DNA from 4 places in the Rahnella sp. PAMC25617 genome. Region 3 is predicted to be linked to each of the others. Evidence: predicted binding sites of a transcription regulator. Region 3 holds the regulator's gene; each other region holds the start of a gene.
What was found. Region 3 encodes CRP, which controls carbon source genes, mostly activating them, when cyclic AMP is high. Its sites were predicted from a motif close to ATGTGANNNNNNTCACAT; they were not measured.
Positions count from the first base shown of each region.

Region 1: ACM615_RS02925 (YfcZ/YiiS family protein) is a predicted target of CRP. The motif match lies at 2,446-2,463, and genes of this name have one in related genera.
Region 2: ACM615_RS05205 (glycoside-pentoside-hexuronide (GPH):cation symporter) is a predicted target of CRP. The motif match lies at 2,356-2,373, and genes of this name have one in related genera.
Region 4: ACM615_RS16130 (maltoporin) is a predicted target of CRP. The motif match lies at 2,996-3,013, and genes of this name have one in related genera.

Region 1 covers NZ_JBOCUM010000003.1:176,167-180,875, forward strand. Annotated here, with positions in the region: gene fadJ (fatty acid oxidation complex subunit alpha FadJ) at 1-347, opposite strand, end outside; gene fadI (acetyl-CoA C-acyltransferase FadI) at 344-1,657, opposite strand; gene ACM615_RS02925 (YfcZ/YiiS family protein) at 1,985-2,317, opposite strand; gene fadL (long-chain fatty acid transporter FadL) at 2,735-4,012, shown strand; gene mlaA (phospholipid-binding lipoprotein MlaA) at 4,097-4,709, opposite strand, start outside.
Region 2 covers NZ_JBOCUM010000005.1:57,324-62,032, reverse strand. Annotated here, with positions in the region: gene ACM615_RS05220 (non-oxidative hydroxyarylic acid decarboxylases subunit C) at 1-73, shown strand, start outside; gene ACM615_RS05215 (non-oxidative hydroxyarylic acid decarboxylases subunit D) at 103-330, shown strand; gene ACM615_RS05210 (peptide MFS transporter) at 708-2,261, shown strand; gene ACM615_RS05205 (glycoside-pentoside-hexuronide (GPH):cation symporter) at 2,504-3,883, shown strand; gene ACM615_RS05200 (glycoside hydrolase family 31 protein) at 3,880-4,709, shown strand, end outside.
Region 3 covers NZ_JBOCUM010000019.1:202,679-207,387, reverse strand. Annotated here, with positions in the region: gene ACM615_RS22315 (LysR substrate-binding domain-containing protein) at 1-314, shown strand, start outside; gene ACM615_RS22310 (OsmC family protein) at 316-723, opposite strand; gene crp (cAMP-activated global transcriptional regulator CRP) at 1,086-1,718, shown strand; gene ACM615_RS22300 (YccS/YhfK family putative transporter) at 1,780-3,855, shown strand; gene argD (bifunctional acetylornithine/succinyldiaminopimelate transaminase) at 4,558-4,709, opposite strand, start outside.
Region 4 covers NZ_JBOCUM010000012.1:257,311-262,019, forward strand. Annotated here, with positions in the region: gene ACM615_RS16120 (beta-galactosidase) at 1-891, shown strand, start outside; gene ACM615_RS16125 (glucose PTS transporter subunit EIIB) at 971-1,288, shown strand; gene ACM615_RS16130 (maltoporin) at 1,609-2,865, opposite strand; gene ACM615_RS16135 (LacI family DNA-binding transcriptional regulator) at 3,144-4,214, shown strand; gene ACM615_RS16140 (DUF805 domain-containing protein) at 4,278-4,709, shown strand, end outside.

The DNA.
Region 1 (4,709 bases), on a different contig from region 3:
GGAAACGAAGCGATCTGCGACATCACCGTCTGCCCTTTTCGCGCCAGATTGCTGGCCTCATCGGCGCTCTTACAACCCGATATCATGGTGATATCCGCACCGGCAATAAATGAGTCGGATTTACCGGAAACCAGCACCAGCCCCTTCAGACTGGGATATTGCTGGGCTTTTTGCAGAATGGTACAAATTTGTTGAGCGAATTCAGCCTTTAAGGTATTCACCTTTTCGCCGGGAACGTCGATGGTGATAATCCCGATGTGCTCCGCGGTGAACATCAGTGAAAAAGCAGAAACCGGTTCTGCCGGAGTGATTTCCGGAATGTTTGGGTTTTCCATATTATCCCTCATTGCGCTGCCTCCAGAATCATTGCTGCGCCTAAGCCACCGGCGGCACAGGCCGTCGTCAGCCCGTATTTTCCGCCACGACGGCGTAATTCATGCAAAGTCTGGGTGATCATTCGTGCGCCAGTCGCGGCAAAAGGATGGCCGTAAGCCAGTGATCCGCCCAGAACGTTAAATTTATCCCAGTCTATTTCGCCAACTGCCTGACTGCGGCCAAGTTTCTCACGGGCAAATTCATCACTGGCTAACATTTTGATATTCGCCAGGGTCTGCGCGGCAAATGCTTCGTGCATATCAATCAGGTCAAGATCACCGAGCGTCAGACCGGCACGATCCAGCGCCAGCGGCGTGGCATAAGCCGGACCAAGCAGCATGTCTTCCCACACGTCGATGGCGGCAAACGCAAAACTTGTCAGATAACCGAGAGGCTGCAAACCGAGTTCACGCGCCCGCGATTCGCTCATCATCAGTACCGCGGCCGCGCCGTCGGTCAGCGGCGTACTGGTCGCGGCGGTCACGGTGCCGTGTTTGCGATCAAACGCCGGACGCAATTTGGCGTATTGCCCGATTTCAGAATTCAGGCGGATATTGTTGTCTTTTTGCAGCACTTCACGGTAAGGCGGAACCTGCGCGGCCATCACCTGAGAATTCAGATAGCCCTGCTCCCACGCCTGTGCCGCCAGCGTGTGAGAACGGTGCGCGAGTTCATCCTGCTGTTCGCGGGAAATATTATGACTTTTCGCCATCTGTTCCGCAGTATCGCCCATGCGCAGACCGGTGGAATATTCTGCCACAGCAGGCGGAACTGGCATCAGGTCGCGCAGTTTAAGTTTGCTGAAAATGGACAGACGCTGCGACAGCGTGCGCGCTTTGTTGACGTCCACCAGGGCGCGGGCGAGACGTTTGCTGACGCCAATCGGCAGAACCGAAGACGAATCGGCTCCGCCTGCAATCCCGACGCTGATCGTGCCGCTCATAATGCTTTCCGCGACGTTGGCGACCGCCTGAAAACTGGTGGCGCAGGCACGCGAAACGCTGTAGGCGTCAGTCGACACATTCATGCCGGTGCCGAGGACGATTTCGCGCGCAATATTTGGTGCTTCCGGCATCTGCACGACTTGCCCGAATACCAGCTGATCGATGATCTTCGGGTCGATCCCACTTTTCGCCAGTAACTCACTGACCACTATTTTGCCGAGGTCTACGGCGGGAATGCCGTGATAGGCGGTGGCCTGTTTGGCAAACGGCGTACGCAAACCATCGACAATCGCAATGCGATCGCCTTCACGTGTCACCAGTGGAATGACTTTATTCATACAAGCTCCTGAGAAAAAATAGGGTCTTAAGAGGTCAGACCTGATAACTCAGTTTTAACTATGTATTTACATTTGGCAAAGTGAAAGGCAATGAAGTGCGAGCAACAGCAAATTTTTCTGAAATAAGAATGAGAAGAAAGGCAGCGGGCAGAAATAGCGGACAAAAAAATACCGCTTATATAAGCGGTATTACAATTTAAAACTTCCCCTAAATAATTTGAGTCTCAGAAAGGCGGCAATCGAAGTAATCCCGATGAGCTGACATAAGTCAGTGATTCGGGTTACTGAGTGCAGCCAACGCATCTGCGGCTCAAAGTATGACGGGGATCAGCGCAAGGCTAACTGGAAGATCATGGTTTCTGCCTGGCAGCTGAAAGTGAAATCGATATTCAGCTCAACGCCGCCTTCCACTTTTTCGATACGGCTCTTGATTTCGCAAGGCTCGGATTCGACGCCGCGTGCGCGTTCGGTCAGGGCTTCCAGCGTTTCTTTAGCCTGTGCTTCATTTTCAAAAACGTGGCTGTAAGATGCGGTGCAATCGGTGTTATCCATGATGGTGCCCACATCAACACAGCAGCAGGCTGCGGTTTCTTCTGCGCCGCATTTGTTGATGGAGTGCAGAGGTTGGGTGGATTTAGAGGACATGGTTACGTCAGACATAATTTTCTCCCCGGCATCAACGGCAACGTCCACCGTCTGGCCTGTTTGCGAATAAAGTTTTATTTCCAGCCTGTATTTTACGCCACCGTTCTGGCAACACACTAGCACTTACTTATTATGTGCCTTTGAAGTGATCCAGATCACGTATATGTAAGTAATCGATTAAAACTACGTCATCGTTCTTACTTTAACGTTTCTTAATTGAACTTTTATTGTTGGTTTTTTGTTAAGTGGATCCAATTTCTTGCATCATTTCTTAAATATCAATGAAACATTATTGCAACTACACCACAGGTCAGACCTATACTTCGCTCACTGGTCTGATTTGTCAGACTGATAACGAACCCTACAATCCCGCGCTCATTGTTACTTGATGTAACATTGTTTGATAAAAAACATAATATTGAGGTTTTGGTCATGAACCAGAAAAACCTGTTTAAAAGATCAGCTCTGGCAGCTGCAGTGGCAATTGTTTCCTCCAACGTATACGCGGCAGGTTTTCAGTTAAATGAATATACTGCTGCGGGTTTAGGTCGTTCATTCTCAGGCGAAGGTGCTATTGCTGACACCGCCGCATCCGGTAGCCGTAACCCGGCAACCATGACCATGTTTAATCGTCCGGCGTTTTCTATGGGCGCGATTTATGTCGACCCGGACGTCAGCGTGACGGGGAAATCCCCGGTCACCGGTGCCAGCACCAGTGATGATAATATTGCGCCAAATCAGTGGGTGCCGAATATCCACTTTATTATGCCGCTGGATGATCAATGGGCGGTTGGCGCATCTGCGACGTCTAACTACGGTCTGGCGACAGAATTTAGCGATAACTATCCGGCAGGCCCGATTGGCGGTGAAACAGATCTCACCACCATAAACACTAACTTAAGTGTTGCTTACCGTTTGAACCAGAATTTCAGCTTCGGTTTGGGCTTTGATGCCGTCTACGCGAAAGCAAAAATCCGTCGTACTGCCGGTGAACTGGTGCCGATTAAAACCGGCGGCTTACTGCCAGCAGATACTGAAGCCGCCAAGCTGAAAGGCGACGAGTGGGGCTACGGCTGGAACGCCGGTATTCTTTATGAAGTCGATGACAATAACCGTTACGGCTTTACTTATCGCTCAGAAGTTAAAATCGACTTTGACGGCGAGTACCGCAACGGCATTCCTCAGGCGTTAGGCGGCACAGGCGGTCACACCGTTCCGGGTTCCCTGACCCTGAACCTGCCAGAAATGTGGGAAGTGTCCGGTTATAACAAAGTGGCACCGAAATGGGCGATTCACTACAGCCTGGCTTACACCAGCTGGAGCCAGTTCCAGGAGCTGAAAGCTACCGGTTCTAACGGCCAGACCCTGTTCCAGAAAGAAGAAGGCTACCATGATGCTTATCGCATCGCGTTAGGTACCACGTATTACTACGATGATAACTGGACGTTCCGTACCGGTATCGCCTTCGATGACAGTCCGGTTCCGGCTGATAACCGCACCATTTCTATCCCGGATCAGGACCGCTTCTGGGTTTCTGCGGGTACCACGTATGCCTTCAATAAAGATGCATCCGTCGATGTGGGTGTGTCTTACATGCATGGCCAGACGGTGAATATCAGCGAGAAAGTGGCTGATGGCGTGCCGAACTATGAATTCCAGGCTAAAGGCACCGCTATGCTGTACGGCGCTAACTTTAACTATAGCTTCTGATGAACCAAAGCTTCTGATGAACTGAATGTTACGTCAGATATGAAAAAAGCGCCCAAAGGCGCTTTTTTTGTATCTCCGGAACCGTTATTCCGAGTCGATATCTTTCAGGTCACCCTGAATCAATGCCGCATTCGGGTTTTCCTGTGGCGTCAGCTGACCGCCTCTTGCCAGGAAGTCGTGACGCTGGAAGTAAGCTTCACGGATAAACAGATACGGATCAGAAGAGTTACGGATCAGACCATCTGAATCGAGAAGTTCTGCACGGGTTTCGACGCCTTCCAGTACCCATTTACCGGCTGACATCCAGAATGTCAGATAGCTGAGCATCGGATACAAATCATCCACCAGATCGCCACCTTCGTCACGCACAGTCGCGCTGCCGTAACCAGGCAGAACCACGTACGGACCGTAACCGACACCATAATGACCGAGCGTACTACCGAAGCCCTGGGCTTCTTCGCGTGCCAGTTTCGGGTTCGCCATACCGGCCACGTCAATCAGACCGCCCATCCCCAGAAGCGTGTTCAGGAAGAAACGGTTGAAGTGGATTGCAGCACGGTACGGATCGCCTTTCAGCAAGGAGTTGACCATGCTGGCGGGTTCATCGAGGTTGCTGAGGAAGTTACTGGTCCCGTTACGCGCCGGTTGTGGCACGTAATCACGCCATGCGACGGCAACAGGCCGCACAAGGTAAGGA
Region 2 (4,709 bases), on a different contig from region 3:
GGTACGCGATTTACCGGAAACCAAAGACTGGGTCGCTAAACTCAATGCCATGCTGGACGGGCGCAAAGCCTGAACATTCATTAAAGATAGTAAGGAGTGATTATGATTTGTCCACGTTGTGCCGATGAGCATATCGAACTGATGGCCGTGTCCCCGGTGAAAGGTGTCTGGACCGTGCATCAGTGCCAGCGTTGTTTATACACCTGGCGTTCTACCGAGCCGTTACGCCGCACCAGCCGCGAACATTATCCCGAAGCGTTTAAGATGACGCAGGCCGATATCGACAACGCGCCGATGGTGCCGTCGATCCCGCCACTTCTGGCGGAGTAATGTGACTTTCTCCTCCCTCTGAAAACAGGGAGGAGAAGCTTCAGAAGCCGTTTTTACGGAAATTCATCTGAACATAAACTTTTCGCGTAAAAACAGTTTAGGTAATCTCTAAGAAAATTCCTGAAATCAAGTAGTTAAAATTCTATTTCCCTGAAAACCCCCTTCTTTTTTCTCCTGAATAGTCCCACATTTTTGCCAACATAAACTCTGTAAAGGTAGACAGTTGTCGACTTTTCCTCTAAAAGTTCTGCAGTTCTCGCCAGACAAAACTAGTTTCTAATGGCAAATAATAATTTCTGAATGTTAAAGAGCGGCGAAATGATAACCGCCAGGCATTGAGATTTTACAAACACTACGACACACCTTTTGGAGAGTTTATGCATTCCTCTGATCACAAAAACGAGAGCCGGACGTTCTTCGGTCATCCTTATCCGCTGGGTTCTCTGTTCTTCACAGAAATGTGGGAGCGGTTCTCGTTTTACGGTATCCGTCCCTTACTGATCCTGTTCATGGCAGCGACGGTGTATGACGGCGGCATGGGACTGGCGCGTGAAAACGCATCGGCCATCGTCGGTATCTTTGCGGGCTGTATGTATCTCGCGGCGCTGCCGGGCGGATGGCTGGCAGATAACTGGCTTGGGCAACAACGTGCAGTCTGGTACGGCTCGATCCTGATTGCGCTGGGTCACCTGGCGATTGCCTTGTCGGCGTTTATGGGCGACAACCTGTTCTTCATCGGCCTGATGTTTATCGTGCTGGGTTCCGGCTTGTTCAAGACCTGTATCTCGGTCATGGTCGGCACGCTGTATAAGAAGGGCGACGCACGCCGTGACGGCGGTTTCTCGCTGTTCTATATGGGCATCAACATGGGGTCGTTTATCGCACCGCTGATTTCCGGCTGGCTGATAAAATCGCATGGCTGGCACTGGGGCTTTGGTATCGGTGGTATCGGTATGCTGGTGGCGCTGATTATCTTCCGCGTTTATGCCGTACCGGCAATGAAACGCTATGACAGCGAAGTCGGTCTGGATTCCACCTGGAACAATCCTGTCGCGAAGAAAAACGGCGTCGGTGCCTGGTTACTGGCGCTGGCCGTCGGCGTGGCTGTCGTTGTAACGCTGATTGCGCAGGGCGTGATTGTCATCAATCCGGTCGCTGTCGCCAGCGTGCTGGTTTATGTGATTGCGGCATCCGTCGCCCTGTACTTTATCTACCTGTTCCTGTTCGCCGGGCTTAACCGCAAAGAGCGCGCCAGACTGCTGGTTTGCTTTATCCTGCTGGTTTCCGCTGCGTTCTTCTGGTCTGCGTTCGAGCAAAAACCGACCTCGTTCAACCTGTTTGCGAATGACTACACCAACCGCATGATCGGCGATTTTGAAATCCCGGCGGTCTGGTTCCAGTCTGTCAATGCGTTGTTTATCATTCTGCTGGCACCGGTATTCAGCTGGGCGTGGCCGATGATGGCACGTAAAAACATCCGTCCGAGCAGCATCACCAAGTTCATTATCGGTATTTTGTGCGCAGCGGCAGGCTTTGGCCTGATGATGCTGGCGGCGCAGAACGTGCTGAACAGCGGCGGCGCAGGCGTTTCACCGTTCTGGCTGGTGGGCAGTATTCTGATGCTGACGCTTGGCGAGCTGTGTCTGAGCCCGATCGGTCTGGCGACCATGACATTGCTGGCACCGGAGAGAATGCGCGGTCAGATGATGGGGCTGTGGTTCTGTGCCAGTGCGCTGGGTAACCTGGCGGCGGGTCTGATCGGCGGTCACGTGAAAGCCGATCAGCTGGATATGCTGCCTGATCTCTTTGCGCGTTGTTCCATCGCGTTGCTTATCTGTGCTGCCGTATTGTTCGTGCTGATTATTCCGGTACGCAGAATGCTGGAAAACGCACAGGCCAGTTCAGAACAGAAACCTGTCACTCACGCCTGACGGGAAATGATGTGATTATCGACCCGTAACCGGTCGGTGCAGTAACAGAAATGAGGTGGTCTTCGGACTGCCTCATTTTTTTTTGATCATATCCATGTTACCGGTATCACATTAATCAAAAAACATAAGAAATTTATAACATCTCGCAATTGTGACGGCCTTTTAACCATTCTATAACAAGTCCTCGGGCCACGGACGGACTGACTTTTTTGTGTTTAACCCTACAAAAGGCAGGACGAAAAATGACGGCGAAGTTATCCGTAAAAGAAAAAATCAGCTACGGTCTGGGAGATATGGCGAGCCATATTGGCCTGGATAACGTGATTATATTTTTGACGTTTTATTACACCGATGTTGTGGGATTACCGGCGGTTTTCGTCGGGACAATGTTTCTGGTCGCACGCGTCGCGGATGCGATTGTTGACCCCGCAATGGGGCTGATTGCCGACCGCACGCAAACCCGTTTTGGCAAGTTCCGCCCCTATATTCTCTGGCTCGCGCTGCCATTTGGTGCCAGTTGTTTACTGGTTTATGCGGTGCCGGAATCGCTGTCTTTGGGCGGCAAAATGGTTTATGCCAGCGTCACGTATTGCGTGATGATGCTGATGTATACCGCCATCAACATTCCTTACTGCTCGATGGGGGCGATCATTACGCCCGATAATACCCAGCGTATTTCTCTGCAATCCTACCGCTTTTTCCTCGCCACGCTCGGCGGCGCGATGTCCACGTTCCTGATGATGCCGCTGGCAGAAATGATGGGCGGCGGCAATAAACTCGACGGCTATTTCGGCGCGATGGCCATCATGGCGTCGATTGCCGTGGTGATGTTCCTGCTGTGTTTTCTCAATACGAAAGAACGTATCAGCGCACCGCCAACGCACGAGAATTTCCTCTCCGATCTGCGCGATTTAGTACGAAACGATCAGTGGCGTGTGGTCGCGGCCCTGATCTTCTTCAACATCTCATTCGGCGTCGTCCGCCTTGGCGCGATGATGTATTACGTCACTTATTATCTTGGCAATGCCAGCTACTTTATGTGGCTGCTGGCGGCGCACATTATCGGTAAAAGTCTAGGCAGTTTGATGGTCAAACCGCTGACCCGCAACCGCAGCAAACTGGCGGCGTTTACGCTGTGCGCCATTCTGACCGGCTTGCTGAGCATGGCGATATTCTTCGTTCCGGCGTGGATTTCCCTGCTGGTCGGCATGACGTTGCTGGTGTCCACGTTCTATCAGGTCACGACCACGCTGATGTGGGTGATGATGTCCGACGTGGTGGATTACGGCGAATACAAACAGGGCAAACGCATGGACGGCACGGTGTTCTCGACCTTGCTGGCGATCCTCAAAATGGGGATGGCGGTGAGCGGGGCAGTCGTTGGCTGGACCCTCGGCATGAGCGGTTACGTGCCACACGCCGCGCAACAAAATACCGCCGCGATGCTGTCAATTATCGCGCTGTTCTCACTGGTGCCGGGCGTGTTGTCGATGTTCAGCGCGCTGTCGATGCGCTGGTACAAGCTTAACGACGCGACCATGAAACAGATTAACCAGTCCAAAATTTCACGGGAACACGAGCCTGTCCCTCAGGCCACCTTGCATACACAGGAGTCCGCATGAGCGAATTAATCGCCGAAAAAAACCGTATCCTCTGGCATTTCGATCAGCAAACGCTGGTGATTGAACCCTGGGGTGAAAACAGCCTGCGCGTGCGTGCTACCTGCCGGCCTGAACTGAATGAACATCTTTGGGCGCTGCTGCCGCAAACCGAACAGCCGCAAACTGACATCAGCCGTGGCATGGAAACGCTGAGCATCCGCAACGGCAACATAACGGCGACGGTCAATATAAAAGGGCAGCTGGCATTTTATAACCAGCGCGGTGAGCTGATCCTCGAGGAGTTTTGGCGTCAGCGTTCGACGGTCGGTATCGGCGCGACGGAGAAAAGTCAGGACAAATACATCAGTGCGCTGAAAATGGATGCGCGCGAATTTAAGGCTATTCCCGGCGGCAAGCATCAGCTCACCGTGCGTTTTGAGTCGCGCTCCGACGAGAAAATCTACGGCATGGGGCAATATCAGCAAAGCTGTCTGGATCTGAAAGGCTGCACGCTGGAACTGGCGCAGCGCAACTCGCAGGCCAGCGTACCCTTTATGCTCTCGAGCCTTGGCTACGGGATGCTGTGGAATAATCCGGCAATTGGCGAGGCGACGTTCGGCAAGAACATTACCCGCTGGGAAGCGCAGGTTACAGAGCAGATGGATTACTGGATAACCGCCGGTGATACGCCGGCTGACATCATGCATCAGTACGGTTGCGCGACCGGTACTGCGCCGTTAATGCCGGAATACGCCACCGGTTTCTGGCAGTGTAAATTGCGTTACCGCACGCAGCAGGAAGTGCTGGAAGTGGCGCGTGAATACAAGCGCCGTCACCTGCCGATTTC
Region 3 (4,709 bases):
CGGATATGGGGTATTACCAGCAAATCAGGGTATCGATGGGAGGATTTCATCAGCCGGCAGCGGAAATGCCGGTGCATACAGATTCGGTGGTGTGCGGGCTAAATATGGTGTTGCAGTCTGATTATCTGACCATTGTGGCGCGGGCGATGAAAGCGCCGTTCGGATTGCAGGACAGGCTGAGTGTGCTCAATATCGATACCCTGCCGCAGGCGGAATATTGCGTGCTTTACTCGCAAAAATCGCCGCTGACGTTTGCCGCGCGGCGATTTTTGGATTTATTGCGCAGCCAGTGCCACGCGTATGACTGGTCGTAACTTATTCGACGCTGATCACTTCAAAGCTGTGCGTGATGGTCGCCGCTTTGCCGAGCATCAGGGACACAGAGCAGTACTTTTCCGCAGACAGGCTAACGGCACGTTCGACAATCTTATCGGTGAGATCTTTACCGGTGACGATAAAATGCAGATTGATGTGCGTGAACAGGCGCGGCGCTTCTTCGCGGCGTTGTGAGGTCAGCTTGACTTCACAATCACGCACGTCATTACGGCCTTTTTGCAAAATAGACACCACATCAATCGCGCTGCAACCGCCTGCGGACATCAGCAGCATTTCCATCGGGCTGGGTGCTTTATCGCCCGCATTACCATCCATAGAAATCTGGTGGCCTGACGCTGACTCGCCTAAAAACGTCAGCCCTTCTACCCATTTTACGCGTGCGTGCATGAACTATTCTCCCGGTGAATAAACTCGTCGAATTCCGCTCCCAGAGTACCCTTCCACCTAAAATCTGGCAACGTAACCCGATCGCCATCATGCTGAAGCGAGACAACAGAAGACAGCATTGCAAACCTGTGCTACAAACAAAGCCGAAACATACTTTCCAGTGAATTGCGGTGACGGTTTTCGCGGTTTAAGAACAGAACCCACGGTGATAACGGCAATAATCAGGCTGTTTCACTCCGACACCCGCTTGCAGCATTTCTGGGGAGTTATATGCTGAAAGGGCGCTTTTTTTATGAAGTGCCGTACAGGGAACTCTGAGCCCTGTGATTTTGGGCAGCGATAACAACAGAGGATAATAGCAAATGGTTCTCGGCAAGCCACAAACAGACCCGACTCTTGAATGGTTCCTGTCTCACTGTCATATACATAAGTATCCTTCTAAAAGTACGCTGATTCACCAGGGTGAAAAAGCCGAAACGCTTTACTACATCGTGAAAGGGTCAGTTGCTGTCCTTATCAAGGATGAAGAAGGCAAAGAAATGATACTGTCCTACCTTAACCAAGGTGACTTCATCGGCGAGCTGGGACTCTTCGAAGAAGGTCAGGAACGTAGTGCGTGGGTTCGTGCAAAAACTGCCTGTGAAGTGGCTGAAATTTCTTATAAAAAATTCCGCCAGCTGATTCAGGTTAACCCGGATATTCTGATGCGTCTTTCCGCGCAGATGGCAAACCGTCTGCAAGTGACGTCAGAGAAAGTCGGCAACCTGGCCTTCCTCGACGTAACAGGGCGTATCGCTCAAACTCTCCTTAATCTGGCTAAACAGCCTGATGCGATGACCCATCCGGACGGGATGCAAATCAAGATCACCCGTCAGGAAATCGGCCAAATCGTCGGTTGTTCACGTGAAACAGTCGGACGTATTCTCAAAATGCTTGAAGATCAAAGTCTGATCTCGGCACACGGTAAAACGATTGTCGTTTACGGCACACGTTAATCCCTTAAAAATCGGCGCGGCAGAATACTGTCGCGCCTTTTTTATGGGCTAAGCTTTATCCATGACGCTATGGCGAAGACTGTTTTACCATCCGGAAGTTAACTACGCGCTGCGCCAGACGCTGGTGTTGTGCCTGCCCGTTGGTATCTGCTGGTTGTTCGGCAATCTGCAAATGGGGCTGCTGTTCTCTCTTTGTCCTGCCTGCTGCAACGTCGCGGGCCTCGATACTCCGCACAAACGCTTTTTCAAACGCCTGATAATTGGCGGAACGCTGTTTGCCGTGAGCAGCATTCTGCTGCAAGTGATGCTGGAAAGCTGGCACATCCCCCTGCCGCTCATCATGTTGTCGCTGGCATTACTGCTTGGCGTGACCGGCGAAATCAGCCCGTTGCATGCGCGGCTGTTGCCCGGCGCGCTGGTGGCGACCATCTTCACACTGAGTATGGTCGGCGTACGCCCTATATGGCAGGCGCCGGTGCTTTTCGCCGCCGGTACGGCCTGGTACGGATTATTTAACTGGGCGTGGTTTCGCATATCGGAAGAACAGCCGATGCGCGAAACGCTCAGCCAGCTCTATCTGCAACTCGCGGATTACTTCGAAGCTAAATACAGCCTGCTGACGCAACACACCGATCCTGAAACCGCGTTACCCCCGTTGCTGACGCGACAGCAGCAGGTCATCGACCTGATTGCCCTGCTCTATCAGCAACTGCACATGCTGCCGCAACACGGCCATCATCATCACCATAAAAGACTGTTTCAGCGTTTTCAGGTCGCGCTTGATTTGCAGGAGCACATCACGGTGAGCCTGCATCAGCCGGAAGAAGTGCAGAAGCTGGTGGAAGAAAGCCACGCCGAAGCGGTTATCCGCCGTAATGCGCAGGTGATTTCCGCCCGTCTGCGGGTCATCGCCGACGACATTCTTTATCACCGTTTATCCGCGCGGTTTACGATGGCCAACGAGCTGGCCGCGCTGGAAAAAATTGCCGCGCGCAATCCTGAGAACCCGGTCGGCCAGTTTTGCTACTACCACTTCAGCCGCATTGCGCGCCTGCTGCGGACACAGCGCCCGTTGTACAAACGTGACCTGATGAACACTCAGCCGCGTTTACCCTTCTGGCCTGCGCTGAAAAGCTATCTTTCCTTCAAATCTGTCGCCCTGCGCAATGCCGCCCGTCTGGGGATCATTCTGGCGATTGGCAGTAGCCTGGGCCTGTTCTTTAATCTGCCCAAGCCTTACTGGATTTTGCTGACCATCATGCTGGTGAGTCAGAACGGTTATAACGCCACGCGCGTGCGTATCCAGCACCGTGCGCTGGGCACGCTGGCCGGATTGCTGATTGCCGCCGGATTGCTGAAGCTGGAATTACCCGAAGGCATCACGCTGATGTGTATGCTGATCGTCACGCTGGTGTCGTATACGGTGCTGCGTAAAAACTACGGGCTGGCGATGGTCGGCATGACCGTGACGGCGGTATATACCCTGCAACTGCTGGCGATGAACGGCGTGCATTTTCTGGTACCGCGACTGGTGGATACGCTGATCGGCTGCGCGCTGGCGTTCGGCGGCACCATCTGGCTGTGGCCGCAATGGCAGAGCGGATTACTGCGTCAGAACGCGCACCAGGCGCTGGAAACCTATCAGGATGCTATCCGCTTACTGCTTGAAGAAAACCCGGATACATCGAAGCTTGCCTACACCCGTATGCAGGTCAATCAGGCGCACAACAAGCTTTTCACGTCACTGAATCAGGCCATGCAGGAGCCCGGCTTTAACTCGCATTATCTGGCGGATATGCGCTTGTGGGTGACGCACAGCCAGTTCATTGTCGAGCACATCAACGCGATGACCATCCTCGCCCGCGAGCATTACATGCTACCGGAGAAACTGGCGACGGAGTATTTACAGACCTGTGAAATTGCGTTGCAGAGTTGTCAGCAGCGACTGCTTTATGACGGACCGGGCAATGAGAACACGCTGATCAATGCACCGGAACTGCATCCTGATATGCCACTGACCGAGATGGAACGCCATCTGCGGCGTGTGATTTCACATCTCAGCGTGATGCATACTATTTCGTCACTGGCGTGGAAGCAGAGACCACATCATGGGATCTGGTTGACGCGGAAGGCGTGAACGTGAAGGGGATTGCCCCTTTTAAATCCCCTTTTTACTGGCTTACAGCCAGACTGCTTTTTAAAGCTAATCGGAGAATATTTCGGTTTCTTAAGTACGGATGCCGTGTACTGGCGGCTTGAAGCAGACCGGAGAATATTTCGGTTTCTCAAGTACGGGGATCACTTAACGCGCTGCGCCGAAACCGCCCAAAGGAGGAAAGTGCTTTTCCTCCTTTGGATTCCTCCTCGCTTTTTCAACACGCGCTCCGCTTGCTGGCTATGTTTCAGCAACTGCGGTGACAGGCTGGAAATCTTACCGCTGCGCGGTTCCCTCTCTCGGTCCTGAAGCCCTGGGTCTTCAGGCCGCTCCGTTCGGCAAGATTTCTGATTCGCCCGCGAGATCTTAAATTCAACAGCAGACTGTTTTTATCTTTTAGATAAGTTGACTGGCGTGCTCAAAAATGGCACCGAATGAACGGTTCGAGACCAGAGGCTCGAAGCCTGAAATTCGGGAATCGCGTAGCGATGACATTTTGCGCCACTCACTAATACACCAGAACATGTCCGTCATGCCTGCGGCAGCGCGCAGTAAAAAAGCGAGGGGAGTGCAGAGGGGAAAAGCCTTTCCCCTCTGCTCGGTTTCGGCGCACAAGGCCTTGTGATAACCGTACTTGAAAAACCGAAATTTACTCAGTCAGTTGCAAAGATAGGGCCGTGGGGCTCACCCCCCACAAACTTTCCCCACTGCTTTCTCAAATCTTTCCATCCCTTCGCTGATATCAGCGAAATCAATCACCAGTGAGGGCGCAAACCGCATGACGTTCGGTCCGGCGACCAGCATCATCAGGCCGAATTCGGCGGCGGCGGCATGGA
Region 4 (4,709 bases), on a different contig from region 3:
GCACCGGTAGCGGGCAGCCGTGTGGAAGCGAAAGTGGCGATTATTTTCGACTGGGAAAGCCGCTGGGCGATGGACGATTCCCTCGGTCCGCGCAATCAGGGGCTGGAATATGAAAACACTGTCGCCGGACATTATCGTGCGCTGTGGGCGCAGGGCATTGCGGTGGATGTGATCAACGCCGACTGCGAATTAAGCGGCTACGACCTGGTGATCGCGCCGATGCTGTATATGGTGCGTGCAGGCGTCGGCGAGCGGATCACCGCATTCGTGCAGGCCGGTGGACGCTTCGTCGCGACCTACTGGAGCGGCATCGTTAACGAAAGCGATTTGTGTTTCCTCAGCGGATTCCCGGGGCCATTGCGTCAGGTGCTCGGTATCTGGTCGGAAGAAATCGACAGCCTGACCGACGACCAGCACAACAGTGTCAGCGGCGTCGAAGGCAATGCGCTCGGGTTAAACGGTCCGTACCGCGCCAGTGAATTGTGTGAAGTGATCCACCTGGAGGGCGCGGCTACGCTGGCGACTTACGGTGATGATTTCTACGCCGGAACGCCAGCTGTGACGGTGAATCTGTTTGGCAAAGGGCAGGCATATTATCTGGCCTCCCGAAACGATCAGACATTCCACGCAGATTTTTACACCGCGCTGGCGCAGGAAATGAAGCTGCCACGGGCGCTGGAGGCAACGCTGCCGGAAGGGATGACGGCGGCGCGTCGTACCGATGGTGAAAGTGAATTTATCTTCCTGCAAAACTATGCGGCGCAGAGTCAGACAATCACATTAACCACGGATTACAGCGACATGATTCACGGTGGCACTTTACCGCGCAAACTGACGCTTCCGGCATTTGGTTATCAGATCCTGACGCGTCGTTTATCTGCCATTTCTTAACCCGTTATTTTTAATACTGACGTGCAATCAGGTTTCCCGGTTGCACGTTTTTTTTCATTCCTGAAAGAGAGTGTTGATCATGGTAAATATTAAAGACTTTATGCATGTATTCTCTGCGAAGAATAAAACCCCGGAAAATGAAGTGCCACCCTCCACTGACGTAGCATTATTAATTGATGCGCTCGGCGGTCGCGATAATATCGTGAATGTTGATGCCTGTATTACCCGCCTGCGCGTAACGGTAAAAGAACTCAAACGCGTAAATTCCGGTGCTATCCAGCAAACCGGCGCGATTGGCGTGGTGATTATCGGTCAGGAAGTACATGCGATATTTGGTAAGCAGTCCGACAGCCTGAAAAAATTAATGACTGAGAAGTTTGGCTTAAAAAGTAATTAAGCTCTGTTATTTAAATAACGCCAAAAATAAAGGCAGCCCGACACAAGGCTGCCTTTATTGTTTCTGCTTTTTATAAAATATAATAATGATGCTGCTGTGCGGAGAAAAAACGTAACGATCCCCTACAAGAGAAATTAAGTTTTTATCTGTCGCTTTATCACAATGAGGATATTTCTTTTAATAACTAACCCCTGTTTTTTCAAAGTCATTGGAGTTGCAGCAAGGCAGCAAGTGAGCGAGTCCCGATGAGCTGACTGAAGTCAGTGATTCGGGTGAGTAAACGCAGCCAACGCAGCAACAGCTTCAAGAATGAAGGAAATTTACCACCACGCTTCCACCTGAACTCCAAAGTTCCACGTATCCGCTTTGGTATGGTCGTCAAACGTATCGCCATGCTCAGAATCATTCAGATAAGACGCGAACACGCGCAGTTCAGGGCGTGACATAAACTCCGGACCGGCTGCCAGGCCCATTGCCAGCGTATATTTCTGACCGCCTTGTTTGTAGTTCGAACCGTTCTTGTAATCATCTTTCTGGTAGAAGGTACCGACTTCGCCGATGGTACGCACATAATCGGTCCACTGGTATTGCGCACGACCCACCAGAGAAACCAGCTCAGTGGTGTCGGTGTAATCGGTGATGTTTTCGGCATGGCCATACGTCAGCACGTGGTTGAGGCTGAACTTGCTGGTGATCGGAATAAGGCCGGTGATGATGCCGCGATAACCGGTGGCGTCATTGGTGTAGTTCCACATATCGTACCAGCCGCCGCCCTGCGAAATCATATTCTGCGCCAGACCTTTGTTGGCGTACTGCAACACCAGTTTGTTGTAGCCGCCCCACATATCCTGACTGATTTCGCCGGTCAGCATCACGCCGTTATCCGCGTCGTAAAGGCCGCCGTACTCTTTCTGATCATGCGACAGGTTTGGCATAGCGTAGTCGGCACCGACTTCCATCCACGCGCCGCTCCACGGTTTGATGCCGGCATAACGTACGTCGATGTAGTTGATGTTCACGTCGTTATTGCCGTCCACGCGGTAATCCACGTCATTGGCATCGCCGCGGATCCACGCCAGAGACAGCGCGCCTTCGCCCATTTTCAGGTTTTCAATACCGGCACCGGCACCGGAAATATTCCAGTATTTGGTATCGATGATGTGCAAGTCGTGGCGCTGGTAATAACGTTTACCGCCCCAGATCACCGCATCTTTATCCCACGGAACCAGCCCCTTTATTTGCAGATTTAGCTGACGCAGACCGAACTGTGCATCGTCATCGACGGTGCTTTCATCATCATTCGAACCGTCCGACACCATGCTGACCATCGAATCGACATAAAAACTCACATCGTCTTTTTTATAGACTTCGCTGCCCAGTTCTACTTCGCCGTATGTGTCGTTTTCGTTGCCCAGACGCCCGACCTTGTTTTTCTGGAATTGCTCCAGACTGCCACCGCCAGAAACCCCCAGCCCCGAACGCAGATATCCATGAAAATCAATATCATTAGCCATTGCAGGGCCTGCTGTGATGGCGAGCGAAACCGCCACAGCCAGAGTGCGTAAGTTGTGTTTCATTTTTTTTCCTTATGATTGTATGACGTTCACATTTACGAAATGTATAAGATACCCAGAAACAATAATGATCAATTTTACATATTGTGAAATGTGATATATGTCTACAACTTATACGTTAAAGATAAAGTTGAAGTGATGTAAATCACGATTGTATGCAATGTTAACGTATAACTTATGCAGCCGGAGGGTGTCCGGATTGAACTTTTAAATGAGATCCCGTACTTTGGCTCGATTATCATAGAATTATGCAAAATCACGGGTTGCGGTCTGGGGAAAGAATGAAATCAAAAAGTTCGACATTAGAAGATGTTGCCCGCTATGCCGGTGTTTCGTATCAGACGGTGTCGCGGGTTTTAAACAAGTCGGCCAATGTCTCGGACGCCACGCGTCTGAAGGTCGAACAGGCCATTGAAGTATTGCGCTACGTGCCAAACCGGCTGGCGCAGCAACTGGTTGGAAAACAGAGCTTTACCATCGGACTGGTGACGACATCGCTGGCATTGCACGCGCCGTCACAGATTGCCGCTTCTGTGAAGAAATATGCTCATCAGGCCGGGTATCAGGTGCTGATTTCCATGATTGATGAAGACGTCAATCAGAGCATTCAGGACTCCATTAACGAGCTGAAATCACAGCGCGTCGAAAAGGTCATCATTAATATCCCGCTGGAAAGTGCCGAGGCGGAGCGAATTTATGAAAATAACCGCGACATTCTTTGTCTGTTTTTAGATGTCGATCCGACCAGTCCGGTATTCAATGTCTGCTTCAATCCGGCGGACGGCTCACGGGCCAGCGTGGAATATTTGCTGAGTCTGGGACACCGTGAGTTTGCCTTACTGGCGGGGCCGGATGATTCGGTTTCCTCACGTTTGCGGCTGCAAAGCTGGCAGGAAACGCTGGCAGAAAAGGGCATTGTGCCGGTGACCGTGATCCACGGTGACTGGAGCGCAAAAAGTGGTTATTACAGTGCATTACAGATGCTGCGCGAAACGCCGCAGTTTACCGCCATACTTGTCGGGAATGACCAGATGGCGCTGGGCGTGATCAGCGCGCTGCATCAGCACAATGTGGCTATCCCGCAGCAGGTTTCTATCGTGGGCTATGACGATACGTATGACAGTGCATTCTTCCATCCGGCGCTGACCACGGTATCGCTGGATCTCGATTTGCAAAGTAAAGAAGCGGTTGAACATCTGCTGGCTGAAGACAATGACGGGATGCCTTCCAAAGTGCTGCCCGCCAGACTGGTGGTAAGAAACTCTGCCAGTGCGCCGGGTGTGCAAGATAAGGATCTTAATCAGATAGCCGATCAGCTCGATATTCTGGCCAGGCAGTTGCGCGGCCAGTGATAAACCGGTTAAATCCCCGGACTATGTTAAGCAAACGACTGAACAGCAAAAGGAAGTGAAGCAATGACGTTATGGCAGAGTTATGTGCAGGGCTGGAAAAAGTATGTGGATTTCCGGGGACGTGCGAGCCGCAAGGAGTTCTGGACCTTTGCGCTGGGCAATTTGCTGATAATTATTTTGCTGACAATGAGTGTGTCATTCGGGTTCACGCTGGTGGGAAATCCTTACAGCGTTTTCTACGCGGGCGTCGCTTATACCCTGTTTGCGCTGGCGACGGCATTACCGCTGCTGGCGGTCGGCGTCAGGCGCATGCATGACATTAACCGCTCCGGCTGGTGGTTTGGCGGTGTTTATCTGGCAGGTATAGTCTCGCGTTTGCTGAATTCCATCCTGATGGAATACGCGTCACCGGAAACGTATGTCTGGATGAAAATCACGCTGGGCATTGTGCTGGGCTGGATCCCGCTGCTGGTGATGGTTTTTCTGTGTTGCCAA